Regions from separate parts of the Methylobacterium sp. CM6246 genome, predicted to be linked through region 3. Evidence: riboswitches for the same ligand, from Rfam matches in the RefSeq annotation. Region 3 holds a riboswitch; each other region holds the start of a gene.

Region 1 (7,791 bases), on a different contig from region 3:
GCTCGACACCGTCGGGGGCAGGGCGGCGGGCGCCGGCGTTTCCGCCTTGGCGGCGCGGGAGTTGCGCTTCTCGTAGAAGGCATTGCCGCCGGCTACGGCCACGTAGTGCATGTTCGTGTACGGGAAGTGGTGGCCGGCCGTGTGGAAATACATCGCCTTCCCGACCTTCGGGTGACGCTCGCCCGCCAGCACCGCGTCGGCGGCATCCGCCACCTTTTGGAGGTCGCGGTCCTGCATCGGCTTGGTCAGGACGCCGGGGGCGAACTGCCCGGGCTGCCCGACCACCGCACAGATGCCGCCCGGGAAGATCGCGGCCTCCATCCGGTTCATGACCACGGTGCCGACGGCCAGCAGACCGGATTCGTCGCTGCGGTTCGATTCGAAATACATGGCCCGGCCGAGGCAGTCGCGCTCGGCGTCGGTGACCACCATCGACGGCTTGCGGCCGGGGATCGATCCTGTGGTCAGGGGTGACGCGGTGTTGCACGCACCGAGGCCGCCGGCGAGCGCCAGCGCGACCAGCCCCGAAACGGTCTTGATCCTCTCGCTACCCTGCATGCATCAGCGCTCCGTCCTCCGGCCTCGGGGCAGGGCGATCGCCCTGCCCGGCGTCGCCACTCTCGATCGTTGTACGCGCCAAGCTTGTGTGCACGTTCGCGGCGAGGATGTGGCGGGCCGGCATGCGTGGATCGCCCCGAACGCCGGTCGGCCCGCGCTGGCGGACCACGGACAGCCCTGGAACGCGGCCCCTCGCGGGACGGACCGGAGCCGCAGCGGGAGCCGCAGGTCCGGGCGGAAAAGCTTCGCGATACCATTAGCGTAGCATCGCCCGGAGCCGTCCGGGATCGGAGGGACGAGTCCCCCGGTCGGCGGCCTCGTTCGGCTGGAACGAGAGCCGGCCGAGGGCCCGGTGTCATCCGATAGACACACACGCCGCCAACCGGTGCCGGGACGTTGACGGGACCCAAGCCTTGGCTCGAAGGTGGCCGGGACGGTTCCCTTCGGGGATCAAAAGGGAACGCGGTGAGGGGTCTTCCCCGAATCCGCGGCTGCCCCCGCAACTGTAAGCGGTGAGCCTTCTCGTCACCACGTCACTGGGCCGCCTCGCCCGGGAAGACGACGAGAGGGCGGCGACCCGTGAGCCAGGAGACCTGCCGTCAGTCGTGGTCACACGCGAAACGCGCTGGGCGGGGTGTCCTGGCGGGTGCCGGGACGCCCGCGCGAGCGCGGTCGGCGCGGCCTCGTTCGCGGTGACGTGCCACTGCCGTCGCCCGAGGTCCCGTGTCCCGTCCTGTGCCGCGCTTGACGCTCTCGAAACTGGCCGTGCTGACGGCCCTGGCGCTGCTGCCCCCGGCGGCCTCCGCCCGGGACGGATCCCGGCCGAGCCAGGACACCGAGGCGACGCTCGACGAGATCTCGGTCACCGCAGAGCCTTCCGGGGCCCCGCGGGGCGGTGCCGCCGCGAGTGCGGGCTATGTCAGCGGCGTGACCGGCATCGGCGGCCCGCTCCTGCCCGTGGCTTCCGCCAGCGCGGGGGTGATCACGGGCGCCCAGCTCAACAGCCGGCCGGTGACGCGTCCCGGCGAGGTGCTGGAGGCGGTGCCGGGCCTGATCGTCACCCAGCATAGCGGGGAGGGGAAGGCCAACCAGTTCTTCCTGCGCGGCTTCAACCTCGACCACGGTACCGACATCGCCCTGTTCCTGGACGGCATGCCGCTCAACATGCGCACCCACGCCCACGGGCAGGGCTATGCCGACATCAACTTCCTGATCCCCGAACTCGTCGGCGCGGTGGAGTTCCACAAGGGGCCGTACTTCGTACGCGACGGCGATTTCGCCTCCGCCGGCTCGGTGCGGATCGACTATCTCGACACCGTCCAGAAAAACCTCGCGCTCACCGCCATCGGCAGCTTCGGCTACAAGCGCGCGCTCACCATCGCCTCGACCCCGATCGGGGACGGCAACCTCCTGGTCGCGGCCGACGCACAGGTCTACGACGGTCCGTGGGTGGTCCCGGACGCCCTGCGCAAGATCAGCACCGTCGCCCGCTACAGCCAGGGCACGGCGCTCGACGGCTTCTCGGTCACGGGCATGGCCTATGCCAGCCGCTGGACCGCCACCAACCAGATCCCCGAGCGGGCCGTCGCTCAGGGGCTGATCGGCCGATACGGCACGATCAACCCCACGGATGGCGGGGATACGAGCCGCCTCTCGCTGTCCGGCCGCTTCAGCAGCACCGACGACACAGGCGTGACCCGGGCCTCGGCCTACGTGATCCGCTCGCAGCTCAACCTGTTCAACGACTTCACTTATGTCCTCAACGACCCCGTCGCGGGCGACCAGTTCCACCAGCTCGACCAGCGCATCATCGGCGGCGGCGAGGCGCTGCACATCTTCCAGGGCGCGTTGTTCGGGCGTCCGATGGAGAACGAGGTCGGCGTGCAGACCCGGACCGACAGCATCCGGGTCGGGCTGTTCAACACGACGAACCGGCAATACCGCTCGGGCGTGCTCGACGATCGGGTGCTGGAGACGAGCGGGGCCTTCTATTTCGACAACCGGGTGCGCTGGACCGACTGGCTGCGCACCAGCCTCGGCTTCCGCGCCGACGGCTATGATGCCCGCGTCGCCTCGGACACGCCGGCCAATTCGGGCCGGGCCCGCGACGGCATCGTCAATCCTAAGCTCGGCCTGACCCTCGGACCGTGGTTCGACACCGAGTTCTACGTGAATTACGGCGGCGGCTTCCACTCGAACGACGTGCGCGGGGTGACTGCCACGGTCGATCCGGCAAGCCCCCTGTTCAACATCGGCCGCGCGCCGTTCCTGGTGCCCTCGACCGGCTACGAGGTCGGGCTGCGCAACCGCTCGATCGCCGGGCTGGAGACCAGCCTCGCCTTGTTCCGGCTCGACTTCGCGTCCGAAAACCTGTTCCAGGGCGACACCGGCACCACGGAGCCGAGCCGCCCGACCCGGCGCTTCGGCGTCGAGTGGACGAACCGCTACGCGCTGACGCCGTTCCTGTCGCTGGAGGGCGATCTGACGATCACCAACGCCCGGTTCTCCGATTCCGACCCGGTCGGCACCCGGGTGCCGGAGGCGCCTACCACCATCGCGTCGGCCGGCATCACCTTCGGCGCGCCGCTCGGCTGGTTCGGCTCCCTGCGGTTCCGGTATTTCGGGCCGCGCCCGCTGATCGAGGACAATTCCATCCGCTCGCGCCCGACCGCCCTGTTCAACGGCCGGGTCGGCTACGCCTTCGAGAACGGGGTCAGCGTCTCCCTCGACGTGCTGAACCTGACCAACAGCAAGTCCGACCAGATCACCTACGCCTACGTCTCGCGCCTGCCCGGGGAGCCCGCCGAGGGCCTGACCGACCGCGTGTTCCACCCGGCCGAGCCCACGGCCGTGCGCCTCACCATCGCGGGCCGGTTCTGAGCGCGGCCGATTCTGAGCGCGACCCCGGGGCCCGGAGGGGATCCGGCTCAGTGCTGGCCCTGCCCGGACGCCAGGATGGCCACGCCCACCGCGATGATCGCGATCCCCACTAGCATGGTCGGGCTGATCGCCTCGCCGTACAGCCACGCGCCGCCGAGTGCGGCGCCGATCATGCCGACCCCGGACCAGATCGCGTAGACCACCCCGATCGGCAGCATGTCCATGCTGCTCGACATCAGCCATAGGGCGGTGCCGTAGCCGACCGCCACGATCAGGGTGGGGCCCGGCTTGGTCAGGCCGTCGGCGGCCTTCAGCGCCAGGGTGGCGGTGACCTCCGCGCCGATCGCGAGCCCGAGGATCAGGAAAGGGTTCATCGCGCGGAAGACCTTTTGTGCAGGCGCGGAGCCAGTCTCAAGTGAAAATCGGTTCTTCGGATCGGCAAGGACGATCAGGGGAGGACGGTGGGTTGCAGTTTGTGCGCGGCAGCCTCCTCCCATAAGGTGCCGCCGGCGTTCGGGAGCCCTTTTCCGTCGAATCGATGAAGATTTTCGAATCCTCCGCACTAGGCACGCGCGGCTGAGCGCCGAATTCGACGTCCGACCGGGTTGGCCCTTCGTTAACGCCTCCTCATCATGGTCGCCGCCCGTGCCAAGGCCCCGATCGACGGCGCCACGACAGTGCCGATCCAGAGCGATACCAATCCACCATGACTGCGTCGCCCGCGATCCCGGAAGCTTCGGCCCGCCCCCGTCCGGGCCGCCAGCGGGGCATGCGCTGGGGCCTGATCGCCGCGGCCGGCGGCGGCGTGGCGGCGGGCTGCGCCTGGACCGCCACCGCACTGATCAACGTCCCGAATCCGGTCACGCTGGCAGCCCTGGCGGTCATCGAGCCGTCCGCGATCGGCCCCTGGTTCCCCAGCCGGGTGGTGCAGGCGCCCGAACGGGCCCGCGACCTGGCGTTCCGGCCGAGCCCGATCCTGGAGCGCGTCTCCTGGAAGGGCCGGACGGTTCCGCTCGCGACGATGCTGGCGGAGACGCACACCAACGCCTTCCTGGTGGTGCAGGACGGCGTCCTGATCCACGAATGGCAGCGGCCGGGCACAGGACCGGCGACGCTGTTCCCGTCCTGGTCGGTGGCGAAGTCGATCGTGTCGCTGCTGGTCGCCACCGCGGTGGCGGGCGGCAAGCTCGCGGAGACCGACCGGGTCTCGGCCCTGCTGCCCGAACTGCGCCACGGCGCGGTCTTCGGCCAGATCACCGTGCGCGACCTCCTCGACATGACGAGCGGGATCGCCGTGCCGGAGAACTACGACCCGCAGCATCCGCTGACCGGCACCGCCGGGATGTACCTGACGCGCGACATCACTGCCTTCGTCCGCGACAACGCCCATCTGGCGTTCAAGCCCGGCAGCCAGGGCCGCTACCGCAGCATCGACACCGAGTTGCTCGGCCTGATCCTGGCGCGGGTCGAGGGCAAGCCCCTGGCGAACCTCCTCTCCGAGCGGATCTGGAAGCCGATGGGCGCCCAGGCCGACGCGACCTGGAATCTCGACCGGGCCGGCGGGATCGAGAAGGCGTTCTGCTGCATCAACGCCACGCCCCGCGACTTCGCCCGCCTTGGGCTTCTGGTGGCCGACCAGGGCTTGGCGGGCCAGAACCGCATCATCCCGGCTCGCTGGATCGACCGGATCGAGACGCCGGCCCGCCGGGCGGTCGATGGCTGGCAGTATTCGGCCCAGTGGTGGCATGCCCCCGGGGGCGACGACAGCGACATCTCGGCGATCGGCGTCTACGGCCAGTACGTCTACGTCGACCGCGAGACTGGGACCGTGATCGTGAAGCTCAGCGACCACGGCGCCGAGCAGGATGAGGTCGACACATTGTCGGTGATGCAGGCCATCGCCCGCGATCTCGCTGCCCGCCGCACGGCCCGTTGACCCGGGCGCGCCACCCTATCGGCGGCCCGGAGGGCAGGGGGACCCGGAAGGCCCTCAGTCAGGCCTCGGTCTGACCCGAGCCTGATGCGCGCCGGCGCCAGGCGAGGTGGAACAACCGGGTCAGGGACCCGAACCGCCCGTTGCGGACGAACCGGCGGCCCACATTGGCCCAGGCGATGGAGGTCACCGGTGTGGCCGGGTCGACGAGGGCGCTGAGCGCGCGCGTGTAATCGAGCACCAGACCGGGGGTCCAGGTCATCGACCGGGCACCGTTGCGCAGCAGCGCCGCGGCCCAGAATTCCGGGCTCGTCAGCGCGTTGGCGAGGCTCCGCCAGGGATGCCCCCCGCGGCTGAACGCGCCCTCCACGGCGACATCCAGGGCGCGGGCGACCGTGGTCGAACAGTTGCGGCTGATGAAGTTGTAGGTCGTGTCGCCGCGATAGGCGTCCCAGAACGCCCGCAGCCGGAGGCCGTCGACGCCGTTGAGTGTGACCGCGACGGTGGCCTCGCACCAATCCGCGACCTCCGCGCGATGCGACGGCAGGAACCGGCCGGGGACGTCGTTCTCGGGACCGGCGCGCAGGCTCGACCGGAGGTTGGCCGGCGAGCGGTCGATCTCCACCGCGGGGTAGTGGCTGATATAGAGGTCGCCCGCCAGTTCGAGGGCGGCGTGGCCGGTGGAGTACCGCCCCGCCACGTCGACGGAGGCGACGTAGCGCCGGACCAGCCGCTGCGTGGCCGGCGTCGTGGCCTGGCCGGTCGGCGTCCAGACATAGACGGTCAAGCTGTCGGAGTTCAGGGCCGACGCCCCCTCCAGCACCGGCTCCGGGGCCGTCCGCCGGGTCCGCAGGCCCGCCAAGGCCAACCGCAGGCCGTTGATGACCAGGAACATCCCGATGCAGTAGCCCACGGTGCCGACGTACCAGGTCGGCCAAGGCTGCAGGTGGAACACGCCGAAGGCGACGCCCAGCGCGCCGAGCGCCACAGAGGTCCGCCATTCGGGGAATTTCAGCAGGTAGGCGAGGACGATCCGGATCATGCCGTCGACCAGGAAGACGGTGCCGAACAGCATCGCCAGCAGGAAGAAGCTCGAGGCCGAGGCCATCATGATCAGGATGGCCGCCAAGGCCAGGAACAGGCCCTTGAAGATCCGCAGCCGCCGGGCCGCCCCCGCGGCGATCAGGCCGGCGCCGAGCGAACCGAGGGCGTCCACCAGCAGGAGCAGGCCGAACCAGCGCTCCGGGATATGGACCGCCCCCGCGAGGGCATCGATCATCACGGCGACGCCCAGCAGGGCCAGGGCCACGCCGGCGGCCAGGATCAGGTGCGCATGGCGGCGGACCGCATCGCCCCCGACCAGCACCTGCCACAGGGGAGCCATCCGGGCGCCGCCCTCCCGGATCGGACGATCCAGATCGAGGCCGTCAGGTCGGGTTATCACGGATGAGCGATGGGACATGAAGGTCGTCTTCGAAAGCGCGCGTGCGACCCGCACCTTTCACGACTCGACTGATGACTTTGTTAAAGCATGCGCGGCCGCCGCGCTTCCAGAGATGGTATCCAGAGGGCACACACGGATTTGCCGAACCATCCGGCAAGACGAGATCCGGGATATGACGCGCGTTCCGTACGAACAAGGCACTGCTCCCAAACCTCGACCCGGCGCAGATAGGTCCGTGTGAACCAGAACCGGCGGACCGTCCGATCCGCCGAGCCCCAGATCCGACAGCTCGTAGGCGATCTGAGCGGAGGCGTTGCACCGGTCGGTCTCGAATTCGGTCGAGCTTCCGGGGGAGAACGAGAGCTGATACGGACCGAACCGGTCTGCATTCGCCAGTGGCGGCCGCCGATACCGACGCTGACGGCCGACGTCAGGTCGTACGGGAGGATACCCTCTGCGAAGTAGCCATCCTCGTTACCCTATTACGAGTTCGTGTTGATGCCGGGCCGGAGCCAGTGGCCCTCAACGTTCCAATATGTTCGAATCGGATCTTCAAAATTCCGAGACGGTCAATGACGTCCGACAATTCAGGACGGCGCGCTGGAAGACTGCGCGCGACGCGCGAAAACCGGATACCGGCGGGGGTCGATGAGGGCTATACTTCAAAAGGATACGAGCCCACGAGGCGGCCGCGCGATCGATAGGCCAAGCCGGACGGGTCCGGTCGTCCACCGGCCCGGTCGAGGCTCCGCACACGGAGAAGCCGCATGAGGGTCGCCTGCGTCGGGGAGTGCATGGTCGAGTTGTCGGAGCGGCCGGATGGGAGCCTGGTCCGCGGTTTCGGCGGCGACACGCTCAACACCGCGCTCTACCTCGCCCGCCTCGGCGTGACGGTGGATTACGTCACCGCCCTGGGAGATGACACCTGGAGCGACGCGATGGTGGAAGCCTGGGGCCGCGAGGGTATCGGCCTCGA
Region 2 (7,791 bases), on a different contig from region 3:
TACCGGACGGGGGCTTGCGTCCCTTCGGGCCGCCGCGGGGAGGTGGTCGTGTCGTCATGATTCCGCCAGCACCCGTCTCCGCTTCGGACGGAACGTCCGGGCGCATCGGCCGCGGCGTCGCGGAGGACCCGGACCGATGGGGTCACCCGGCTCTAGCATCGCGGGGGCGCAGCGGCAAAGGCGGCGATGGCCGACGCCACAACCATCAGTATTTGAGGCCGCTGTCGCACAGCACCGTCACGGCGACCGCGTCTGCCGGCAGGCGACCGGAAATGAGCAGGGCGGCGGCGACGCAGACATTGGCGGCGGCCGAGTAGCCGACATGCAGACTCTCCCGCGTCGCCAGCAACCGGCGCCATCGCACGACCTCGTCGTCGGTCACCGCGACGGCCAGATCCATGAGCCCGGGATCCCAATGCGGCGGCACGCTGCCGTACCCCGTCCCCTGCAGGACATGACGCGGCTTGGTGACAAGCTCGCCCGCCAGCGGCCGGCAGCCGTCGGGCTCCACAGCCACACAGACGACGCGCGGATCGCGCGCCCGGAGCGCTGCGGCGACACCCAAAAACGTCGCGCCCGTCCCGACAGAGGCGACCCAGGCATCGACCCGCCCCTCGGATTGCGCCCAGATCTCCGGCCCGGTCGTATCCCGGTGGATCGCGACGCCCTCCGGGGCATGGAACTGATCGACATAGAAGCCGCCGCGTTTACCCGCCAGGCGTTGCGCCGACTCGACGGCAGCCGCGACATCGGCCCCGGTCACCTGCCCCGGCACCCCATCGACCTGCGGCACCAGCACGACCTCCGCGCCAAGCGCCTCCAGCATCCGTGCCCGCTGCGGGCTGTTCCCCGCCGACAGGGTGACGAGCAGCGGATGACCGAGCGCCGCGCAGGCCACGGCGAGGCCGGCCCCCATATTGCCGCTGGACATCTCGACGACCGGAGCTGCCGGTGCCAAACGGCCGTCCGCCCGCGCGGCGAGCAGGATGGCGCGGGCGGCACGATCCTTCACACTCCCGCCGGGCTGCATGAATTCGGCCTTGGCCAGGATGCGGCCCGGCCCGGGATGGACGCGATCGAGGGCGATCAACGGCGTGCCGCCGATCAGATCGAGGGCGGACGCGGCGATGGGGTAGGGCACGGACGCGGGCTCGGCGTGGGTGATTCCACCGCCGTCGTTTAGCAGCCGCACCGTGCGCCCGGCAGGGAAAGCGCCCTTCGGCACAGGTACGCGCGCCTACGATCGCCGCTCGGCCAATAGCCGCGCCTTCAGTCCGACCGGGTACAACGCGGGACCGCCGTCGCGATCGAGGACGTCCAGATCGTACCAGCGGGCGACGCACGGCGTGCCGCAATCCTCGTGGAAGACGACGCATTCCCGCGTATCGAGCGGGCCCGGCGGCAGGCCAACCGGGAACAGAAACAGCACCTCGTGGCCCGGGCTGCCCTCGTGGGTGTAGAGGTTCTCCGTCACGAACGGGACGCCGAGGATCCGCACCGTGGGACCAAGCTCGTCCCGGAATTCCCGAACGAGCGCCGCCTCGGCCGGCTCAACGAATTCGACGCTGCCCCCGAGCTGCCGCACGCCCTTGAGGCGCCCGTCGTCGGTATAGACCTCGGCGACGAACAGCTGGCGCCCGCGCCAGGGCAAGCCCAGCGCCTTCACGCGAATCTCTGGTGGGGGGCGCCAAACATTCATGCGGCCTGGTATGCTGCGGCTCGTAAACCGACAACGGCCCGGGGTGCAGGGTCCGTGGCTCCCGGCGGCGGCGCGCAACGCCTCGTTGTCGGCCGTACACTCTACCAGATGGGTCCAACGTGCCGAAAGCTTCGTCGAGCGGGTGTTCTATTTCACCGCTGCTTCATCGAACGCCGACGCAGCGGGCGTCGCGAGCCCTTGGACCCCCTCCGGGCCTACCCGGGCCTATCGGCTGCTCGGACTATTCTGTCGAACAAGTGGAGGCTTTGCAGGGCGAGCATACAGTCCCGCCCTCGGCTGCGACAGCTTCGGTCTCCATGATCCCTAGATCTGCTCCCGAACACGTTGCCATCGGGAGCAGTTCTAAAGCCTTGATTTAACGCGCTCACGTATGCCGAACCCGCCTCCGACTTCGGCGGCGATCGCTCGAGCCGAGATCCGATAGGTGCGAACGTTACGCGAAGGCGTGCTTCCGTTCGGACGTATGAGCCCGTGTCTGCGCAACCTGGAGCCGTGTCGCGGCGACCTGGGACCAGGCCTTGGACATTGACTCGTTTCGAACATTCCGCTCGCGCCTGCGCACGGCGGCGATGTCGAACTGCTTCTGCATCTCCATCATCATTTCCATGCTGTACCCGAACGCCTGCTCGATCTGGAAAGCCAGGTCGGCAGTCAAAGGGGTCTTCTCGGTGAGAAAGTCGGTGAGCGCGTGACGCGTGACGCCCAGAAGACCGGCAGCCTCCATGATGGTCAGGTTGCGCGGCTCGAAGACCTTGCGGCGAACAAACAGACCGGGATGACACGGATTTGCCGGTTGATGGACAGCGTTCACCTGGGACTCCTTCGTCGATTGACACAATCGTTTTCGGATGAGCGTTTTGATCGACTGATCGGAACTGCGGCAGACCTCACGGGCACATGGGCGCAAGCAGCGCTCCATCAGCAACATCAGAATCGCCGACTACCTCAGCCACCCACAGTCTTACTTTATTTTGCCGGTTATATATTTTATTGTCTTGCAGATCCGATCAAATCGCCGATATCAACCGGATTGCAGCATGTCAATCTCATCCAGATTTACAAATTTATTTCGAATAAATCGAGAATTTGACTGTATTAATCTGCAAAACTTCAGAAATATGCATGATAATTTTGATCGCGATACAGCCTGAGCAAATGTCTCCGATGAAACACGATCAGGGTCGCGTGCGCGGTACTGTCCGATCTGGAGAATGCCGATCGCCTTGGCCCGTGACGACGAACGATATCAAGGCATGGGGACTGGTCCCCCTGCGATCGTCACCCGGTCCCGCGCGGAAACGCGCCGAGGTGTTTTCAGGAGCCGTCCATCATGCGTCGCAAAGCGGTGCGTCCCGGCCAAGAAGCGACGACAAGGCGTGGAAGCCCGACCAATGCGCGTTCACCCCGCGTCGCTCAGGGGAGATCCGGTAACGTTCCGGCATCCCGGAGAACCGGTCGCCACGAATTGAGCTCACCCAAACGCGAAGACGCGCTTGACGATTACCTGAGGCCTTTCGGTCGGGGTCTGGACGCCGGTCCGGCCCGCGAGTTCCCTCTCGACCTTCTGTTCGAGTTTCCGCGCGCGCGAGATATCGTAGTGGGTCTGCATCTCCATCAGCATCTCCATGCGGGCCCCGAACACCTTCTCGACCCGCAGAGCCAGTTCGGCCGTAAGAGCGATCTTCTCGTTCAAGAAGTCGGACAGCGTTTGGCGCGTCACGTTGAGCAGGCTGGCCGCAGCCATGACAGTTAGGTTACGCGGCTCAAGGATATTGCGGCGAACAAACCCGCCAGGATGACAGGGATTCCCTAATACATAGGATGAATTCATAATGATTCTCCTACCAGGTTTTGCAAATTTGGCGAATAAGCGATAGAACGAAAACCACTATTTTAGCCGATGCTCCGTCTTAAAACACCTCCGATTTCGGCTCGCAAATCTTACGTGACAGCTCAAAAAAAGTTCCTGAGTTGTCTAAAAGTAAAATAAGTAGATTTTAATTTGCATCGCGCGAGGCGATCGTGCGCCTGATCGCAGGCCGCCCACGCAGGGGGCCGGATATCCACACGCTTGACGTTCCACCGGCATACAGCCACGCTAGTCGGCGACGGTTCCCCTCGGGGATCAAAAGGGAACGCGGTGAGGGGCCTGCCCTGAAACCGCGGCTGTCCCCGCAACTGTGAGCGGCGAGTCCTTCACCACCACGTCACTGGGTCTCAAGCCCGGGAAGACGGTGCGAGGGCGGCGACCCGCGAGCCAGGAGACCTGCCGTCAGCCGTGGTCACACGCGAAACGCGTCAGGCGGGGTGTCCTGGCGGGTGTCGAGACGGCCGTGCGCGAGCGCGGTCGGCGAGGCCTCGTTCGCGGTGACGTGCCACAGCAAGCGCGCCCGCGTCCCGGTTCCCGATGCTTTCCCTTGTCGTGCCGATCCCGGCCGCGTTTGCACGCGGCCCGATCCTTCACCCGGGCCGCCGCGCGTGGACCGGACCGGATCAGACACGCATCCGCAATTGTAATGTTATTACATTGCTATTAGGGCATCTGAACCGGCGGCCGCCGCGCTCGGACCTATCCTCACCATGTCGCGATCCAAACTTCCTCGTCGCAGCCGGCGTAGACCGCTCTGCGGTGCCATGCTCACGCTCCTGGCAAGCCCGGCCGCAGCCCAGGAAACCGTGACCCTCGATCAGCTCTCCGTCGAGGGGGAGGGCGGCGTCAGCCTGACCCGCGCTGCACCGACCGGGCTGAACCTGCGCACGCCCGACCGGACCGCGAGCCGGCTCGGGCTGACGCCGCTGGAGACGCCGGCGAGCGTCGATATCGTGTCGGGCGAGAGCGCACGGCTGCGCGGCCAGGACACGATCGCCGAAGCCGTGACCCAGGACGCCACCGGCATCACCACGATCGCGGCGCCGGGCAACGGCAACGGCGCCTTCACGTCGCGCGGTTTCGCGGGCCCGAACTCGATCCAGCAGCTCTACGACGGCACACGCTTCTATGTCGGGGCCAACACGGTCACGTTCCCGTTCGACACCTGGAACGTCGAGCGTATCGAGGTGCTGCGCGGCCCGTCCTCGGTGCTCTACGGCGACGGCGCCATCGGCGGCGTGATCAACGTGGTGCCGAAGAAGCCGGTCTTCGTGCCGATCAACACCGCGCGCGCGGTGATCGGCACCGACGGCGTCGCGCGGCTGGCGCTGGATTCGGGCGGGGCGCTCGGGCGCGAGGAATTCGGCGACACCTTCGCGTACCGCCTCAACGTCAGCGGCAACCGCGCGGATGGCTGGATCCGGCCGGAGGGCGATTTCCGCAACCTCGCCGTCTCGGCCGCCCTGCTGTTCCAGCCGAGCCCGGACCTCGCCGTCACGGTGAGCCACGACCTCGGCTACCAGGAGCCGGCGCGCTACTGGGGCACGCCCCTGGTCGAGGGTAGGATCCCGGACCTGATCCGGTTCAACAACTACAACGTCCGCGACGCGAAGATTACCTGGTCGGATAACTGGACCCAGTTCAAGACCGAGTGGACGCCCTCGGACGACATCATCGTGCGCAATACGGCCTATCGGCTCACCAGCCGGCGGCATTGGCTCGATACCGAGCAATACACCTACAACCGCGGCACCGGGCTGGTCGACCGGGGCAGCTACACCGAGATCTACCACAGCCAGGAACAGGTCGGGAATCGCCTGGACGCGAGCGTCAAGGGCAACCTGTTCGGCCTGCCGAACGCGTTCGCGGTCGGGTTCGACGTGAACCACATCGACTTCCGCCACACGAACAATTTCACCTTCGACCAGACCACCAGCGTGCCGCTGATAGGCTATGATCCAGGATACTTCCCGCAGAACGGGCGGGCGCAGCCGGCCTACGCGACACAGACCAGCCAGGCCTCGGTCTTCGCCGAGGACCGGGTGATCCTGTCGGACAAGCTCTCGTTCCTCACCGGCGTGCGCCTGGACGTGCCGACGCTCCGTCGCGAGGATTTGCAGAGCGGATCGCAGTTCGAGAAAACCTATCAGGCGCTCGGCTACCGGTTCGGGCTGGTCTACAACCCGACGCCGGACAGCGCGCTCTACGCCCAGTACAGCTTCGCGACCGACCCGGTGAACAGCCTCATCACCCTGACGCAGTCGCTCTCAGGGTTCCAGCTCGCCACCGGCACGCAGGTTGAAATCGGCGCCAAGGGCCTCGCATTCGACGGCGCACTGGAATGGACGGTTGCCGGATACCGGATCGTCAAGGACAACCTGATCTCGACCGTGCCGGGTCAGCCGACCGTGTCGACCCAGGTCGGCCAGCAATCCTCGCAGGGCTTCGAGCTGGCGCTTGGCTGGCACCTCGCCCCGGGCTGGCGGCTGGACGGCAACCTCGCGCTCCTGCACGCGCAATACGATACGTTCAATCAGAGCGTGAACGGCGCGACCGTCTCGTATGCCGGCAACCAGCCGATCGACGTGCCCGAGCGGGTCGCCAATCTCTGGCTGACCTGGGACTTTGCCCGCGCCTGGACGGCACGCGTGGGGCTCCAGAACGTCGGCCAGGTCTACAGCGACTTCTCCAACACGGCCCGGCGCCCGGCCTACCACCTCGTCAACCTCGTGCTCGACCATCAGGTGACGGCGGATTCGCGCCTGAGCCTGCGGGTCTACAACCTGTTCGACAAGGTCTACGCGATCAGCGGCAACGCCGTGAACGGGGTCGGCACCAACTGGCTGCTCGGCCGGCCGCGCTCGATGGAAGTCGCCTACACGGTGACTTGGTGAGGCAGCGGGTCGGCAAAGCCGCGCGTCGCTGGCTGCTGCTGGTCCACCGCTGGGCCGGGATCGCCACGGCCCTGTTCTTCGCCCTGTGGATCGGCTCCGGACTGGTGATGCTCTACGTGCCGTTCCCGGCACTCACAGCGGCCGAGCGCCTCGCGCGCCTCGCCCCGATCGACTGGGAGACCGTCGCGGCCTCACCGGACACGGCCCTCGCCGCCGGCGGCCTCGCGAGCGTGCCGGCGGCGTTCGCCCTGGAGATGCGCGGCGATGAGCCGGTCTACCGGATCACAGGCCGCGACGGAGCGCGGGTGACCGTCTCGGGCCGTACCGGTGCGCGGCTCGGCCCGGTCGATGCGGAGGCGGCCTTGCGGCTCACCGCCGGGGATCGGCCGGATGCCCGCGTCGATCCGGTCGAGCGGGACCAGTGGACCGTGACCGCTCGCTACGACCCGCTCCGGCCGTTCCACAAGGTCGTCTTCGAAGACCCGGAGGCGACCGAGCTCTACGTCTCCGCGGTAACCGGGGAGATCGCCCTCGACACGACCCGGTTCGAGCGGGCCTGGAACAGGCTCGGTTCGGTGCCGCACTGGATCTACCTGACGCCGCTGCGCGCCCGGGCGGAGCTGTGGCGTGCGGTGCTGCTCTGGCTCTCCGGATTCGCCGCCCTCGGGGCGGTCAGCGGCTTGGTCGTCGGGATCTGGCGCCTGCGCCTGCGCCGCCGCTATGCGCACGGCGCCGTCACGCCCTATCGCGGGCTGGCGCGCTGGCACCACCTGTTCGGCTTGGCGGGCGGGCTGGGGCTCGGGGCGTTCATCCTGAGCGGCTGGATCTCCATGAACCCGAACCGCTGGTTCGCATCGAGCGCGCCGCCGACCGCGCTGCGCAGCGCCTACGCTGGAACGCCGGGACCGCTCGGGCTCGATGTCGGGCGGCTGCGCGATCTCGCCGGCCCGGACACCCGGTCGCTGCGCTTCACCACGGTCGGCGGTCGCTGGTGGGTGGTCGCCGAGGCTGTGGACGGCCCCCGCGCTGTCGCACCGGACGGCGGCCCCGGTCCGGACGCGGCGGCCCTGGCCGCCGCCGCCGCGGACGCGATCCCCATGGGACATCTACGGGCAGCGGGCCTGCTCGGGGCGTACGATGCCTACTGGTATCCGCATGGGGTGGACCCGCGTCCCCTGCCGGTTCTGCGCCTGCGCTTCGACGATCCGGACGCAACCTGGCTCCATATCGACCCGCGCGACGGCACCATCCTGCAGCGCCTCGACCGCTCGGGTCGCATCAACCGTTGGCTGTTCGATGCGCCCCAC
Region 3 (7,791 bases):
AGCGCGGCGAAAAGGGCCGGGTGCCCCGTCTGATCAAGATCGCGATGTGCCGCCAGGTAGCTGCGATAGCGCAACTGTCCAGCATAGAACCAGAACGTCGCCTCGTCTCCGCGGCCCGCCCCGAGAAGGGGCTGCGCCTTCGCCATCACGTCGCTCGGGGGAAGACTTGCAGCGGCTTCGGCGCCATCGAGCAGTTTGATCCCCTGTGCCGTCGCCGGGAGGGCCGTCAAGGAGGCCCACAGCGCAGCGATCGACAACGCGCCGCCACGGAGCCAGGATCTGCGATCCACCATGCTGCACGTCCTTCCTTCTGCCGACAGTCCGGCTTCACGACTGGGCTTCGGCGGGCCCCTTATCTCCGGCTTGGGGCAGACGGTTCTGTTAGTCAGTCTTGAGTGCGCCCGCTCTGCCTCGCGAGCATGCCGAGCCGCCGCGTTCGGAAGGCAGTCGAGGACGTCACAAACCTGCTCGTGCCCGTGATAGAGCTAGCCAGGGCGGACGGGATTATCGCGGTGATCGGGTTCGAAACGGGGGACAATCGCGACGCGATCGGCTCGCCGCGGGGTCTCACGCTGGCCTGCGCCTCGGCTGAAGATCAGTGCGACTTGGCATCCTGCCAAGCGGCGTTGCCGCAGGCTGCTATCAGAGGCCGACCCAGCCGTCGACGTGGTGCAACAGTTTGTTCGGTTGGCCGACCGTAGGGATACAACGTTGACCAGAGTGTCGCGTCGTCCCTTATGGACAGACCTGTCATTCTCGTTCGGTAACGGGGGGCGCCCCCGTCACGAAGGACCTCGTGCTTCATCCACACCGCCCCGAGGCAGCGACCGATGCCGAACTTTATCGAGTCGAGCCTGCGCACCGCCGCTGAGGGGCTCGTAGCATTGGTGGCAGCCTGCAGCCGACTACGCCTGCCGGGGACGCCGCACCCCTTTGTCGTTGGTGTCCACGCGCCAATGCGTGAGGAACTGACGCTTTGGAACTTACCGGTAACCGGGACGATCCCGGCCGGGCTTGATGGGCGCTATCTCAAGATGGGCGCCAACCCTGCTCGCCCGACGACGCGCGGTCACGATTGGTTCCTTGGCGACGGCATGGTGCATGGTCTATGTATCGAGAGCGGTAAAGCGCTGTGGTACCGCAACCGCTGGATCGGCTCGCGCGCGGCGTCCGCGGCGCTTGGCCGAACCGCCGCCCCCGGGCCGCGCCGGGGTGATGATACCGTCAACACCAACGTCGTCGAGATCGGCGGCCGCGCCTTCGCCGTGGTCGAGGCCGGCAGCTACCCTGTGGCGCTGTCAGAGGACCTGGAAACCCAACGCTACGATCCGTTCGACGGAACGCTTGCCGGATCCTTCACGGGACACCCGCACCGCGACCCGGCGACCGGCGAGACACATGCCATCGCCTACGACGGCCGCGTCTGGGACCGCGTGCGCCACGTCGTCATCTCGCCCGCCGGTCGCGTCGTGCGAGACGTGTCGATCCCGGTCGAGCACGGCCCCTGCATCCACGATTGCGCGATCACCGCGCGCTTCGCGGTCGTGCTGGATCTGCCCGTCACCTTCTCGATGCGGGCTGTGCTGGCCGGCCACCGCTTCCCGTTCCGTTGGAACCCCACCCACAACGCCCGCGTCGGCCTGCTCCCCCGGCACGGCACCGCTGCCGACATCACGTGGTGCACGGTGGAGCCATGCTTCGTCTTCCACGTCGCCAACGGCTACGACACCACGGACGGGCAGGTGGTCCTCGACGTCATTGCGTACGAGACGGTGTTCGCCTCGGCCGGTGGCGGCTTCGACGCACCCGGACGGCTGGAGCGCTGGACCGCCGACCCCACGACGGGGCGGGTCGATCGGCAGATGATCGACCCCGCGGCGCAGGAGTTCCCCCGGATCGACGAGCGCCTATTGGGGCAGCCCCACCGATACGTCTACACGGGCTCAGTCCCCGCCGACGGCAACACGCAGCTCGTCGGCGCGACACGGCTCTACAAACACGATTTGGCGACCGGGGAGCGGCGCACGCACGAGTTCGGCGCCGCCCGTGTCCCGGGTGAGTTCGTATTCGTGCCGGCGGGGCCAGAGGCTGGCGAGGACAAGGGGTGGCTCGTCGGGCTCGTCATCGACACAGCGAGCGACACGACGGATTTCACCGTCCTCGACGCGCACGCGTTCGAGGCGCCGCCCGTCGCTACAGTCCACCTCGGGCATCGGATCCCACCAGGCTTCCACGGAAACTGGTTTCCAAAGCATTGCGCCGGGTGACTGTTGCCGGGCTCTTGGGGCGCCGGCGCGCGTTCACGTGCAAGAGCGTGCGATAGCCCACCTCGCCGCCCTCTGATGCAGCGGGTGTGGTTCGGCTCATTTGCGTAGGGCTGGAGGATCTCGTCGAGCAGGGTGGCGCGCTCGTCGCTGTGTTTCCGGCAAGCGATCCGTCCCGGCCGGGACGGCGAGCCGGCATCGGTTGATGCCGAAATTTGCCGCCCGCGCGCGGAGCAATGAGATCAACCGCAGGGTCGCCGTAGCCATAACTTGAATGCTCAGACGAAGAACGGGACACCCGGCTTCAATCACGCTCAAAGAACTAAAGATACTTGAGCCATGCGATATCGTGTCGAGCCGCCTTGACGCGCGAGAACCATGCTGTCGGCCAATAGAGTGGCGCGATCAGTCCGACATACCAGAGGACCACCCAGCCATAATTCGCGACGCCGAACACGGCGCCCTGCGTCGTCCCCCAGATGGCGACGGCGCCATGGTACAGGAGCCGCAGAATCGTGAGGTGGAGCAGGTAGAAGAACAACGGCGCTCCGCCGAACACCGCCAAAGCCGCGACGACCGAAGCTTCGCGCATCCGTTCCAGCGCGACGAGGAGCAGCGCTCCGATCCCGAGCGTCAGCAGCAGGAACAGCAGCGATGGCGGATACTTCGTGAGCGCGAGGAAGCTCATCGTGGTCCGGAGCGCATCGCCTTCGACCACGAACCAGGGCTTGTCGCCGTAGCCGTTCACCAGCCGCAGCACCGCGAACGCGACGAGCATCAAGCAGCCGAGAGCCATGAACCGGCGCTCGCGAGTGCGTTCCGCGACGCTCGGCAGGAACCACGGGCCAATCGCATAGCCGAGCACGATCACGCCGATCCATGGGATCACCGGATAGGTCGTCTTGGCGACCAGACCCAACGGCAACGCGATCACGTCGCGTTGGTGCAGCATCGCCCAGACCGGGAAGAGCGGTTGATCCGGCTGGAGGTGGATAGGGTCGAGGAGGTTATGGCTGCAGACGATCAACAGCCCCACCGCGAACAGAGCCGGGCGTGGCAGACCGATCAGGGCCGCCAGGACGATCATGCAGACGCCGATGCACCAGATGACTTGCAGCCACAGCGTCGGACTGGCCACGCCCCAGTACAGTTCCGACAGGTAGAGGACCTCCAGCGCCATCAGCACGAGGCCACGCTTCAGCAGGTAGGCCCGCGTCTCGGCCAGCGTGTGCCGGGTACCGAACAGGAATGCGGCAACGCCGGTCAGCGCGATGAAGATGGGCGCGCACAGGCTGACGACGAGCCGAGCCAGGGCCACGGCTGGCAGGGCGGTTCGGGCGTCGATGGGGTCGGCCACGGCCACGTGCAGGAACCAGGTCTCGCGCAGGTGGTCGAGGAGCATCAGCACCATCACCAGCCCGCGCAGGGCATCAATGGAGCCGATGCGGCCTGACGCGGCCGGTGCGCACGCCGACACCTTGGACGTTCCGGGATGCACCCTCATCAGAACCGTGCCGTCATGCTCACGGTGACCCGCCGAGGCTCGCCGACGCCGACCCAGAAGGTGTTGTAGGAGCGCTCGTAGTAGGTCGCGTCGAATATGTTGTCGACGTTGAGCCCGAAGCGCAGGTTCTCGTAGCGGTAGTAGGCCAGCGCGTCCGTCAGGATGTAACCCGGCAAGCGGAAGCTCTCGACGCCGGTGTCGCCGAGCCGCGAGCCGACCGCCCGGAACCCACCGCCGATCCCAAAACCGTTCCAGTCGCCCGCCTGGATCTCGTAGATGCCGAGCAGCGAGCCGCTATGGCGCGGGATGTTGAGCAGCGGCGAGCCGACCCGAAGCACCTCGTCGCGGGTGACCGCCGCGTCGATGAAGGCATAGCCGCCGATCACCCGGAACTCCGGCGTGACCTGCCCGACCAGGCTGACGTCGAAGCCCTGGCTGCGCACCGCCCCGGCGGCGATCTGGAAGAAGAAGTCCGCCGGGTCGGTGGTGAGCACGTTCTCCTTCTCGATGTGGAAGGCGGCGGCCGTCACGCTGAGGCCGTCGAACAGGTCGAGCTTGGTCCCAACCTCGTAGGCGAACCCGGTCTCGGGCGCGAAGGGCCGCGACGCGCTGTCGAAGCCGGTGTTCGGGCGGAACGAGGCGGCGACGTTGCCGTAGAGCGCCAGGAACGACAGCGGCTGGTAGACGAGGCCGGCGCGGGGCGAGAAGCCGGTGCGGTCCTGCTCGGTCCGTTCGTTCGCGACCTTGTCCCGGAAGGTCTGGTTGTAGAAGTCGGTGCGGTTGCCCAGCAGCAACTTCCATTCCGGGCTGAGCGCGATCTGGTCCTGGAGGTAGATTGCCGTGTTGCCGACGTTCTCGCTGGCGCTGTAGCGGCGCGTGAACGGAGGCTTGGCCTGCCCGTAGATGGGGTCGAACAGGTCTATGGCGAAGGGGTCGAGGCGCGGGGTCGAGCGCAGCAGGTTCTCGGTGCTGTTGTAGCGCTCGTGCTCCAGGCCGAGCAGCAGGGTGTGAGCGATGGGCCCGGTCTCGAAGCGCCCGACGAGTTCGGCCTGGCCGATGGCGACGCCCCAGGTGAAGTCGTGCCGGCGGAACTCGCGCAAGAGCGTACGCCCGTCGTCGAGGATGCCGGTCGCGCCGGTCTGCAGGCCGGTCAGGCTTCCGGTGTTGAGGTGCGTGGCAACTCGCAAATGCCAGTCGGTGTTTAAGGCGTGCTCCAGCCGCACCTGCAGGAGCGCGCTCTCGGACACGGAATCGTCGCCCGGCTCGCCGAAGAAGCGCGAGCGCGGGACGAGGCCGAGGCGGTTGTTCACCGCGACTGTGCCCCGGTCGAAGGTCTGGCGGTTGCGCAGGTACTGCGCCTCGAACGTAATCTTGGTATCGGGCGTGACCTGCCAGCTCACCACGGGCGCCAAGAGCACCCGGTCGCCGCCGACGAAGTCGCGAAAGCTGTCCTGGCGGGCGAGGACGCCGTTGAAGCGGTAGAGCACGCTGCCGTCTTCGCTCAGTGCGCCGCCGGCATCGACCGTGGTGCGGGCTGTGCCGAAGCTGCCGAATAGCGTGCCCATCTCGACGAAGGGTCGGGCTACGGGCTGCTTGGTCAGGATGTTGACGGTCCCGCCCGGATCGCTGCGACCGTAGAGGGCGCCGGCCGGGCCCTTCAGGACCTCGATGGACTGGACGTTCTGGGTGTCGGGGGCGCCATTGTAGCCGCGGGCGATGTTGAAGCCATTGAAGAAAATGTCCTGGGTTGCGAATCCCCGAACGGAGTAGAGGGCGAGGTTCTGGGCGCCAAAATCGTTCTGCTTTCCGACCCCGGGCACGTAGTCGAGCGCGCGCTCGACGCGGGTCGCGGCTGTGTCAATCAGGACTTCCCGGGGGATCACGTCGACCTGCTGCGGCAGGTCGAAGCGGGGCGTGATCGTCTTGGTGCCGCTGTAGAGCTCCGGCACCCGGTAGGTCGGCGTGGCGGTAAGGGTACCCTCGACCGAGAGCGCGTCGAGGACCACGGCGGCCTCTTCGGACCGTGCGGCCTGCGCGCTGGCAAGGGAGGGAAACGCACAGGCGAGCGCCAGCACGGGCAGGATCGGGATCGACGCGGAACAGGACAAAGCGGACGGCCTCGGGCAACGGCAGTGGCACGTCACCGCGAACGAGGCCGAAGCCATACGCACGCGCATGCTTCCGCACCCGCCGGGGCACCCCGCCCAGCGCGTTTCGCGTGTGACCACGACTGACGGCAGGTCTCCTGGCTCGCGGGTCGTTGCCCTTCACCGTCTTCCCGAGCGAGGCGGCTCAGTGACGTCGGTGGTGAAGGGCTCGCCGCTTACAGTTGCGGGGGCAGCCGCGGCTTCGGATCGACCCTCACGGACTGATCCTCACCGCGTTCCCTTTTGATCCCCAAAGGGAACCGTCATCGTCACCATCAGCTGCGTTGCTGGGTCGCGTCAACAAGAGATATGGGTTCTGTGTCGCAGTGTGTCTGTAGCGCGACAGAACGATCTCAAAGGCTGTTCCTATGCGATCGGCTCAAGGGACGCTGTCGATGTCCGCTTCCGAAAATTTGTCCGAGCCGGCTGAATGACCGGGATGGGCGCGAAGCCGACGGTCCGCTTCTGGGCGTAGACCCGACTTCCGCTGTCCACCCTTCGCGGAAGGCACCAAGCGTCCGAACTCGACCGCTAGATCGTCCGGAATCGACATCGGAAGAGGTGCGCCTGCGAACTGCCCGGAATGGTGGATGGGCAGCCGAATTACCGGCTTTTACCGGCCGTCCGGTAAATTACCAGAATCCGGGTAAAAACCGGTAGTTCGCCCGCGGCCGGGTGGGGAGCCGCATCGACCGAATGGTCAGGCGCCGAACGGAAGTCGCCGCGCGATCCATCGAAGCTCGTTCAAGCATCGTTCACGTCGGCGATCGGCCGTGTGATTTGCCGCTCCAGGCGACAACTGGAATATGCAAACTTCAAGATGCCGGCATTCACTTAAATTTGTCTGACGTAGTCTTACATCCGGCCTGCCGATACATACATCGCTGTCGCGGTAATGAGGCCGCACGGGAAACGAACATCATGATGTCGCGTGTCGCAATGGCCGCTCTGGCGGCAGGTACCTTGATGGTCGCCAGCCAGGCGGCCGAGGCGAAGGGCTGCATCAAGGGCGCGATCGTCGGCGGTATCGCCGGCCACTACGCCGGGCACGGCGTGATCGGCGCCATGGGGGGCTGCGCCGCCGGCCGGGCGCTGGCCAACCGCCAGGCGAAGAACCAGCAAGTCGTCGCGCCGTCGCGGCAGGCCGCCCCGCCCGCCACCGGTTCCGGCGTGGCACGTCCGGGCCAGGGTGCCGGCGGCTACGTCGGCTACTGAGAAGGACCGGGCGCCGCCGGGATGCGCGGCGCCCATCCCCCATCCTATCGGCTCAAACGTCTGCCTTGCTCTCGAGGATGCGCTTCCGCTGCTCGGGCGTGAGTATCGCCCCGAGACCGGTCATGGGTCGCGGCGGGTAGCGCCAGCGCAGGAAATGGAACTGCGCCCAGTCGTAGAGTCCGAGCATGTCTACTGTTCCAGGGACCTTGCTTGCAGTTCGAAGGCGCGCCTTCTGCCCCTGGAATGACGAGACGGGCATCAGCTTTCTGGTGCTCTCTGCATCCGAACGCAACGACCACGTACTGCGCAGCCCTGGATCAGATTCCGTCGATCCATGCCGTGATCGCGGCATTCACCTCGTCCGGGCGATCCTGCATGATCCAGTGCCCTGCACGATCCCAGGAATCCACCTTCGAAGCGGGGTGGGAGAACCACGGCTGCATGCGTCGAGCCTGTGCCGGGTCACGACACAGGTGGTAGAACGGCGTCGTGACGGTTCTCAGAAATCGCTCGCTTGGCGCGCCTGTTCCGACCTGATCGGATCCGACGAACAACGGGCCGAACGATTCCCGCACGACATGGGCCGGCATGCCTTGGACGCGGCGAGCGTGCCAGCGCCGGAGCGCAGCTGGCGTCGCCGTGTCGTACACGCTCTCGAATA
Region 4 (7,791 bases), on a different contig from region 3:
CCGGGCGCGGGTCTCGGCGTCGAGCAGGTCGGACTTGTTGAGCACGACGAGGTCGGCACAGAGGAGCTGGTCCTCGAACACCTCCTCCAGCGGGTTGTCGTGGTCGACCGCCGTGTCGGCGGCGCGCTGGGCGGCCAGGGCCTCGGGATCCTCCGCGAAGGCGCCCGCGGCCACGGCCGGCCCGTCCACCACGGCGACGACGCCGTCGACGGTGACCCGCGAGCGGATGGCCGGCCACTGGAACGCCTGGACCAGCGGCTTCGGCAGGGCGAGGCCGGAGGTCTCGATCAGGATGTGCTCCGGCGGCTCGGCGCGACCGAGCAGGCTCTCGAGCGCCGGAACGAAGTCGTCGGCGACCGTGCAGCAGATGCAGCCGTTCGGCAGCTCCACGATGGAGTCCTCGGTGCAGCCCTCGACGCCGCAGGCGACCAGGAACGACTTGTCGAAGCCGACATCACCGAACTCGTTGACCAGGATCGCCAGGCGGCGGCCCTTGGCGTTCTCGATGACGTGGCGGACCAGCGTCGTCTTGCCGGCCCCCAGGAAGCCGGTGACGATGGTGCAGGGGATCTTGGTCACGATGGTCATTCCGCAGCCTCCAAGGTGCCGGCCGGAAGCGGGCGGGGATCGGGAAAGGGCGGGATGCGGGCGATCACGCCGGTCTTGAATGCGGCAGGGCGCTCCCGCCAGGGCACGATGCCGTCCGGCGTCGCCGCGTAGGCGGCCAGCCCGTCCAGGATGGTCGCCGCCGACTCGGACGGGTCCATATCGCCGTAGACGTAGGTCCAGCGGGTCTCGGACGCGACCGCCACGGAACAGGGCCGCTTGCACACCGACAGGCACTCGACCCCCTCGATCCGCAGCTGCCCGGACGTGTTGCGCGCGCGCAGGGCCTCGAGCAGGCGCGCGCCGGCCCGGGGCCCGTCCGGATCGTCGCCCGGGCGGCGGCAGGTCGTACAAACGTAAAGGACGGTCTCAGGCATGACGGCCTCAGGCATGCACCGTCCCGCGTGCGTTTCCACGGCCGAAAGCCTGCCAGGCCCAGCCGAAGCCGAGGCCGATCAGCATCCAGAACACGAAGCTGATCGCCAGCGAGCGTGCCGCGAACTGCGCCGCAAGTGCCGCGGGAAGCTCCGAGGACACCTCCGCAGCCTGCGGCGCACCGGCGACGTGCGGCGCCACGATCAGCACGAGGCCGCCCAGGATCGCGATCAGCGAGCGCCGGACCGTGATCAGGTACAGGCCCATCCCGGTGGCGGCGGCGGTCATCACCCACCAGGCCTGACGGGCGGCGAGCGGTGCCGCCTCGCTGCCCGGCAATTCCGGCGGCAATCCCAGGCCCGGGGCCAGAGCGACGCTGGCGAAGCCCGCGATCGCGAACGCGACACCGACCTGCCGCGTCGGCTCACGGCCGCAGGCCAAGATCACCGCACCGAGCAGGAGGGCGTAGCCGACCCCGCCCACGAGCGTCGCCAGAGCGGTGAAGGCCATCCGGGGCAACCCCTCGCCGGGCTGCCACTCGGGTGCGGCGTCCGGTGTGCCATGATCGTGCCCCGCATGAGCCAGCACGACCTGAGCCGACATGATCGGGAGCCTGCGCTCGGCCTGGTGCGTCTGCTTGGTCTCATAGCGCTCGGCCGCCACGATCAGCGGCGACGTCAGCGTCAACTCGAGGCCGGTCACGACGACGGCCGCGAGGAAGCCGGCGGCCAGGGCCGCCGACAGAAGCCGGATGATCATCCCTGCGCCAGGGGCGTCAGTGGCAGGGGAAGTTCTGGGTATGCCGGAAATCGTGCGCGGCGTTGTGCAGCGCGATCGCCGGCGAGAAGCCCGCCATGAACAAGAGGCCGAGGCCCAGGAAGGCCGCGAGCGCGACGGCAACCGGACGCTCTCCGGCGCGGGTGCCGGTGGCGATGGGGGCGAGGGTCGAGGTGGTCATCAACATGTCTCCAGCCGCCCCACCGGCGGCATTGCGGGATCTCATCGTGACGGCAGGTCTCCTGGCTCGCGGCTCGGCGCGCCTGCCGCCTTCCCGGATCGCTCCGGTGGCCTACTGGCAGACGCTCGCCGCTCACAGTTGCGGGGGCAGCCGCGGTTTCGAGGTTCGTACCCCTCACCGCATTCCCTTTTCACCCCGTCTCCGGGGCACCGTCACGCCATCGTTGTAGACGCATGACAGCTCTCGCACAACGGAGGCCCGGCGGAATCGTTTCGGACTCTTGGGGTACGGCACGGATATGCGGGTCGGGCGGTGGCCGTGAGTGTCGAAACGCATTGGGGGGCGGACTTCGACGCGCCGCGACCGCCGTCGGCGCTTGGCCCGCGGCACCGGCGCCGTGTAACGGCCGGCGTGGACGATTCCGGCCCATGTCCGATTCTCGAACCCTTGAGCGTTGATGTCGATGCGTACCTTGTCGCTGGCCCTCGTCGTCCTGGCGGCCACGTCCCTTCCGGTCCGGTCCGACGACAGCACCGCCGCGCTCATCGCCGGGGGGCTCGTCCTGGAAAAGGCCGACACGATCGCCCTCGCGGCCGAGGATCTGTACCTCTCCGAGCAGGCCGTGCAGATCGACTATCGGTTCCGCAACCTGACCGATTCCGACATCGAGACCACGATCGCGTTCCCAATGCCCGACATTACCGGCGACTCCGAGATGCTGGTTTCGCTCCCCGATCCGGCGCACGACAACTTCCTGAAGTTCCAGTCCGCGGTCGATGGCGAGCCCGTCGAATCGCAGGTCGAGCAGCGGGCGTTCCTGATGCGGAGCGATACACCGCCCGTGGAGATCACCGCTCGGCTCAAGGCGCTGGGGATCCCGCTCGTGCCAACCATCACGGCGACGGAAGCGGCCCTGCGCCGCCTCGGCGAGCGCCAGCGGCGCGACCTGATCGCGGCCGGCATCCTGGAGCGGCAGGAGCACAAGGACGGGACGATCGCGGATGCCCCGCTCTGGACACTGAAGTCGAAATTCTGGCGACGGCAGGTCTTTCCCGCCGGGCGCGAGATCGCGGTGCGCCAGAGCTACGTCCCGAGCCTCGGCGGTCTCGCGAGCCTGTCCTACGGCGGGCCGAACCTCGACCCGGCGCAGAAGGCGCACTACGCGACCCGATATTGCACGGACCCGACCTTCGAGCGGGTGGCCCAGGCCCTGTACCGGCGGTCGAGCGCCGACGGCAGCCGGGCATTCCGGGCCTACGAACGGTCCCTCTCCCACGTGATCAGCTCCGGCGGCAACTGGGCCGGCCCGATCGGCCAGTTCAAGTTGGTCGTGGACAAGGGGGATCCTACGACCCTGATCTCGTTCTGCGGGGCCAACGTGAAGAAGACCGGCCCGACGACCTATGAGACGGTGATGAGGGACTTCGTCCCGCAGCGCGATATCGAGATCCTGCTGCTCAAGACCAAGACGGGCGAATGAACTAGTCGGGCGCCCTCGCGGTGCGCCCATGGGCTTGACGCGTCGGGTTCGATACGGGCACCGCCGGGCGCGCCCTCCGGCCCCGACCTCGGCGCATTTGGTCCAGCCCGCCTCGGAGACACGATGGCCCCGGAAGACGCCCCGACATCCGCCCTCGTCGATCTTGCGGCCGGCCGCGCCCCGCAGCGGGTCGTCGAGGCGGATAGGACCTGGCTGGACCTCGACCTCGGCGGCCGCTTCCCGGTCCGGTCCGTTGTCGGGATCCCGTGCGGGGAGGGCGGTTCGGTCGCGGAGGGCGCCATCCTGTTCTCGCAGGACGGCGTGACCTGGTCCGCACCGGGCATCGCGTCCCGTCCGGTCGAGTCGGAGGCCGGCACGGTCGTCATTGAGGCCGACGAGCGCGCCTGGACGCGTTCCGTCCGCGTCGCGATGCCGGCCTCGATGCCGAACGTCACGGTCCGGGTCATGTGCGAGGAGGCGGCGTTCGACCTGATCGCCCTGCGGGCCATGCTGGGCCTCGACGTGACGCTCCTGAACGAGAAGCCCGGCGCCAACGCCTTCACCGCCTATACCCTGGAGAGCAATCCGGGTCGCACGAGCGGCGCCCTCGTGGGCGTGGCGGTGTTCCAGAACGGCGCCTTCGGCAACTGCTTGATCCAGTACATCATCGCCCTGTCGGTCGCGAAGGCGCTGAACCTGAAATACGTGGCGGTTCCGAAGTTCGACCGCAGCAAAGTCATCTTCCTGACCGAGCGGCTGACTTGTGACGGCATCACCTTCCTGCCTCCGGACGAGCCGCTGCCGACCGACGGGTACTTCCTGTCCGGCCTGTTCTTCGATCCGATGCAGTTCCAGCGGCAGGTGAGCCTCGACGCGCCGCCGGATTCACGGGCGATCATCCAGGGGATGATCCGCCCCCTGTTCAACGGCCTGCCGGCGACGGTCCCGCCCAAGCCCGACGACCAGCTCCTGATCCACATCCGCTCGGGCGACATCTTCAGCACCTGGGTCGACCCGCATTATCCCCAGCCGCCCTTCGCGTTCTACCGCATGGTGATCGACCGGCTGCTCGGCGAGGGCCGCATCCGCTCGATCAAGCTGGTTTTCGAGAACCGGCTGAACCCGGTGATCGCCGCGGTCGAGGCCTATGCGCAGGGTCTCGGATTGCCGGTGGAGACTCAGAGCGAGTCGCTGATCGCCGACGTCACGGCCTTGGTGAACGGCCGCTACCTCGTGTTCGGCCTGGGGACCTTCGGCCCGGCGATCTGCCACCTGTCCGAGCGGGTCGAGCAGGTCTTCTACTTCGCGTCCAACTGGCCGCAGATCTTCCGGGGTATTCCGTCGATCGACCGGGTCATCGAGGTCCGGGACTTGGAGGAGCGCTATATCAAGGTCGGCGCGTGGCAGAACACCGACGCGCAGCGCCGGATGATGATCGAGTACCCGGCCGAGGCGCTGGCCTTCGACGACGCCGCCTGAGGATCAGGGCTTGTCCTCACGGTGCTCGACGGGATCTGCGGTCGCCCCGCGCACCTGTACGGCATCCCGGTACAGGCGCTCGACGTCCCGCTTGAACGCGGCCCGGGAATCGTCCCGCGAGTAGAACATGTGGCCGCCGGGGTAGACCGCGAGGCTGATCCGCCCGGCGCCGTAGGCCGGCACCTGCGCGAGCAGGAGCTTCGAGGCGTAGTAGGGCGTTACGAGATCGGTGAAGCCGTGGGCGACCATCACCCTGAGCCGGCCGTCCAGCGCCAGCACGCCCTTCAGGTTCGATAGCGCCTCCGGGGCCTGCCGGCCCGAGCCCCAGGTCCAACCGCGGTTCACGGCGTTGTTCAGCAACTCGTAGCGCATATTCGGCACCGGCCACTTCAACGTGCGCGCGTAGAGGTCGAGCATCGCGCTGGTCAGCGGCGCCTGGAGCGCGGTGAGCTGGGGATCCTCGAAGCCCGATTGTGCGGCGTCCGGGTTCGGGTCCCAGCCCGTGATGCCGGTGTCGTAGGCGCTGGTGACGCGCTGCTCCGCCCGGTCGAACTCGCGCTGAACGCTGCGGGTGGACAGGCGCGCCGCCTGCGCTTTCACGAAGGCTGCGTCGAACCCGGTGAAGGCCGCGACCTTGTCGGTCATGCGCGCAACGGCGGCCTTGTCGCCGGGGCCCTTGAGCAGGTCGGCGAGATAGGGGCCCACGGCGTAGGCCTCGGCATCGCCGAGCAAAGCCGGGCTCGGCGCCGTGCCGGCCCGTTCGAGGGCGCCGGCCGCCAGGGACGGCAGCTTCAGTACGTAGCCCCAGGGATTGGCCCGCGGCGTCTCGAGCCAGCCGAAATCCAGCACCGGCGACAGCAGCACCAGCCCGGACAGGCCGACACCGATATCCTCCTGCAGCTTCTCGGTGATCAGCGGCCCGCGGAAGCCACCGTAGCTCTCGCCGACGAAGAACTTCGGGCTCGCCATGCGGTCGTTGACCCGCAGGTAGCGGGCGATGACGGCCGCGAGCGTGGCGGCGTCGCTGTCGATGCTCCAGTAACTCTTGCCGTTGCCGTCCGCGGCCCGGCTGTAGCCGGTGCCCACCGGATCGATGAAGACGAGGTCGGTGAAGTCGAGCCAGGTGCCGTCGTTGGGCGTCAGCGCCACCGGTTGCGATGGGCTGATGCTGGCGCCGCCGGTGGGCAGGCGCCACGGCCCGATCGCCCCGATATTCAGGTAGGCGGACGCCGCTCCGGGGCCGCCGTTGACCGCGAAGGTGACGGGCCGCTGGCGCCCGGCCTCCGGGGCCATCGTGTAGGCGACGTAGGCCACCTCGGCCTGAAGCTTACCGGCCTCGTCGACGAGCGGCAGGCTGCCGGCCGTGGCGGTGAAGTCGAGGGTCCGGCCGTCGGGGAGCGTCACGCTCTGGCGCGTGGTCGAATCCGGAGGAAGGCGCCGGCCCTCCGGCCCGCGAGGCGCTGGCTTGGCCTCCCCTTGAGGGCCGGGATGGTGTGCGTCCTGCGCGTGGAGTGGCAGCGGCGCCGTCAGGATGAGGACGAGCGCGGTATGCGCGAGACGTTTGCGGAGGAGCACGGTCAAGCCTTCTTGTTCCAGCGGCCCGAATCGTCCTGCTGCCAGTAGGCGACGGTATGGCCCGCCTCCTTGGCCTGGCGCCACTGCTCGCGGGCGCGCAGCAGGGCGTCCTGGTCGGTCCCGTCGAACAGGATGCAGATCCGTTCGTAGCTCTCTGCGTCCGGAGGCAGGTCGGCGCCCTCCACCAAAAAGCGGATGGAGGCGGTGTTGGGGTTCACGTCGCGCAAGGTGAGTACCACCGGCTGCCCGGCCGCGTCGGGATCACGGTCGGTGCCGTGGGGCAGAAAGCTCTCGTCGGAATAGGTCCACAGGTGGTCGTCGAGGGCTTGAAGCCGCTCCTCGGTGGCCGCCTGGATCGCGGCCTGCCAGCCCCGGCCGAGCGAGCGCTCGACGAGGTTCGGCAGCACCTTCTCCAGGGGCTGGCGCTGCATGTGGTAGAACAGGATCTCGGTCACGATCCGACCGATATAGGGTTCGGGGCCCAGGCGCGAGCAGCGGCGCGGAGCCGCGCCCCGGCGCTCAGACCAGCCGGCTCTGCTCGATCGCCGCGCCGACGAACCCCTTGAACAACGGGTGCGGCTCGAACGGGCGAGACTTCAGCTCCGGGTGGAACTGCACGCCGATGAACCACGGGTGCCCGACATGCTCGACGGTCTCGGGCAGGAGCCCGTCCGGCGAGAGGCCGGAGAAGCGCAGGCCCTTCGCCTCCAGCCGCTCGCGATAGGCCATGTTGACCTCGTAGCGGTGGCGGTGCCGCTCGGAAATCCGCTCCGACCCGTAGATCTTGGCGATCTTCGAATCGGGGTCGAGCTGTGCGTCGTAGGCCCCGAGCCGCATCGTGCCGCCGAGATCGCCGACCGCCGCGCGGCGCTCCAGCTCGTTGCCGCGCAGCCACTCGGTCAGCAGACCGACCACCGGTTCGGAGGTCTCGCCGAACTCGGTGGAGTTGGCGTTCGGCACCCCGGCCAGCGAGCGGGCGGCCTCGATCACCGCCATCTGCATGCCGAAGCAGATCCCGAAATACGGGATGCGCTTCTCGCGGGCGTAGCGGGCCGCCCGGATCTTGCCCTCTGCCCCGCGCTGGCCGAAGCCGCCGGGCACCAGGATGCCGTTCAGGCCCTCAAGGAACGGCGCGGGATCCTCGCGCTCGAACACCTCGGCCTCGATCCATTCGAGGTTGACCTTCACCCGGTGGCTGATGCCGCCGTGGATCAGAGCCTCGGTGAGCGACTTGTAGGCGTCCTTTAGCCCTGTGTACTTGCCCACGATGGCGATGGAGACCTCGCCCTCGGGGTTGCGCACCCGGTCGGAGATGGTG

The links. Region 3 has a riboswitch for cobalamin ahead of ACYQPG_RS31415 (TonB-dependent siderophore receptor). Riboswitches for the same ligand answer to the same signal wherever they lie in the genome.
Positions count from the first base shown of each region.
Region 1: it holds a riboswitch for cobalamin, as region 3 does, so the genes downstream of both, ACYQPG_RS18890 (TonB-dependent receptor) here and ACYQPG_RS31415 (TonB-dependent siderophore receptor) in region 3, are expected to answer to the same signal.
Region 2: it holds a riboswitch for cobalamin, as region 3 does, so the genes downstream of both, ACYQPG_RS22775 (TonB-dependent receptor) here and ACYQPG_RS31415 (TonB-dependent siderophore receptor) in region 3, are expected to answer to the same signal.
Region 4: it holds a riboswitch for cobalamin, as region 3 does, so the genes downstream of both, ACYQPG_RS09790 (CbtB domain-containing protein) here and ACYQPG_RS31415 (TonB-dependent siderophore receptor) in region 3, are expected to answer to the same signal.

Region 1 covers NZ_JBTXKY010000001.1:3,880,420-3,888,210, reverse strand. The annotation lists gene ACYQPG_RS18895 (cell wall hydrolase) at 1-558, opposite strand, end outside; cobalamin riboswitch at 976-1,173, shown strand; gene ACYQPG_RS18890 (TonB-dependent receptor) at 1,414-3,438, shown strand; gene ACYQPG_RS18885 (DMT family transporter) at 3,486-3,812, opposite strand; gene ACYQPG_RS18880 (serine hydrolase domain-containing protein) at 4,145-5,374, shown strand; gene ACYQPG_RS18875 (HdeD family acid-resistance protein) at 5,433-6,755, opposite strand; gene ACYQPG_RS18870 (sugar kinase) at 7,583-7,791, shown strand, end outside.
Region 2 covers NZ_JBTXKY010000001.1:4,707,463-4,715,253, reverse strand. The annotation lists gene ACYQPG_RS22800 (RluA family pseudouridine synthase) at 1-58, opposite strand, end outside; gene ACYQPG_RS22795 (PLP-dependent cysteine synthase family protein) at 206-1,141, opposite strand; gene ACYQPG_RS22790 (NUDIX hydrolase) at 1,238-1,666, opposite strand; gene ACYQPG_RS22785 (HigA family addiction module antitoxin) at 2,154-2,648, opposite strand; gene ACYQPG_RS22780 (HigA family addiction module antitoxin) at 3,192-3,551, opposite strand; cobalamin riboswitch at 3,813-4,008, shown strand; gene ACYQPG_RS22775 (TonB-dependent receptor) at 4,301-6,484, shown strand; gene ACYQPG_RS22770 (PepSY domain-containing protein) at 6,481-7,791, shown strand, end outside.
Region 3 covers NZ_JBTXKY010000003.1:241,748-249,538, forward strand. The annotation lists gene ACYQPG_RS31400 (hypothetical protein) at 1-293, opposite strand, end outside; gene ACYQPG_RS31405 (8'-apo-carotenoid 13,14-cleaving dioxygenase) at 831-2,267, shown strand; gene ACYQPG_RS31410 (DUF1624 domain-containing protein) at 2,587-3,741, opposite strand; gene ACYQPG_RS31415 (TonB-dependent siderophore receptor) at 3,768-5,933, opposite strand; cobalamin riboswitch at 5,987-6,195, opposite strand; gene ACYQPG_RS31420 (hypothetical protein) at 6,837-7,130, shown strand; gene ACYQPG_RS31425 (hypothetical protein) at 7,183-7,317, opposite strand; gene ACYQPG_RS31430 (alpha/beta fold hydrolase) at 7,448-7,791, opposite strand, start outside.
Region 4 covers NZ_JBTXKY010000001.1:1,974,009-1,981,799, forward strand. The annotation lists gene cobW (cobalamin biosynthesis protein CobW) at 1-588, opposite strand, end outside; gene ACYQPG_RS09780 (DUF1636 family protein) at 585-983, opposite strand; gene ACYQPG_RS09785 (CbtA family protein) at 991-1,740, opposite strand; gene ACYQPG_RS09790 (CbtB domain-containing protein) at 1,757-1,939, opposite strand; cobalamin riboswitch at 1,974-2,168, opposite strand; gene ACYQPG_RS09795 (DUF4424 domain-containing protein) at 2,397-3,419, shown strand; gene ACYQPG_RS09800 (coagulation factor 5 8 type domain-containing protein) at 3,543-4,898, shown strand; gene ACYQPG_RS09805 (S10 family peptidase) at 4,902-6,473, opposite strand; gene ACYQPG_RS09810 (DNA polymerase III subunit chi) at 6,476-6,928, opposite strand; gene ACYQPG_RS09815 (CTP synthase) at 6,993-7,791, opposite strand, start outside.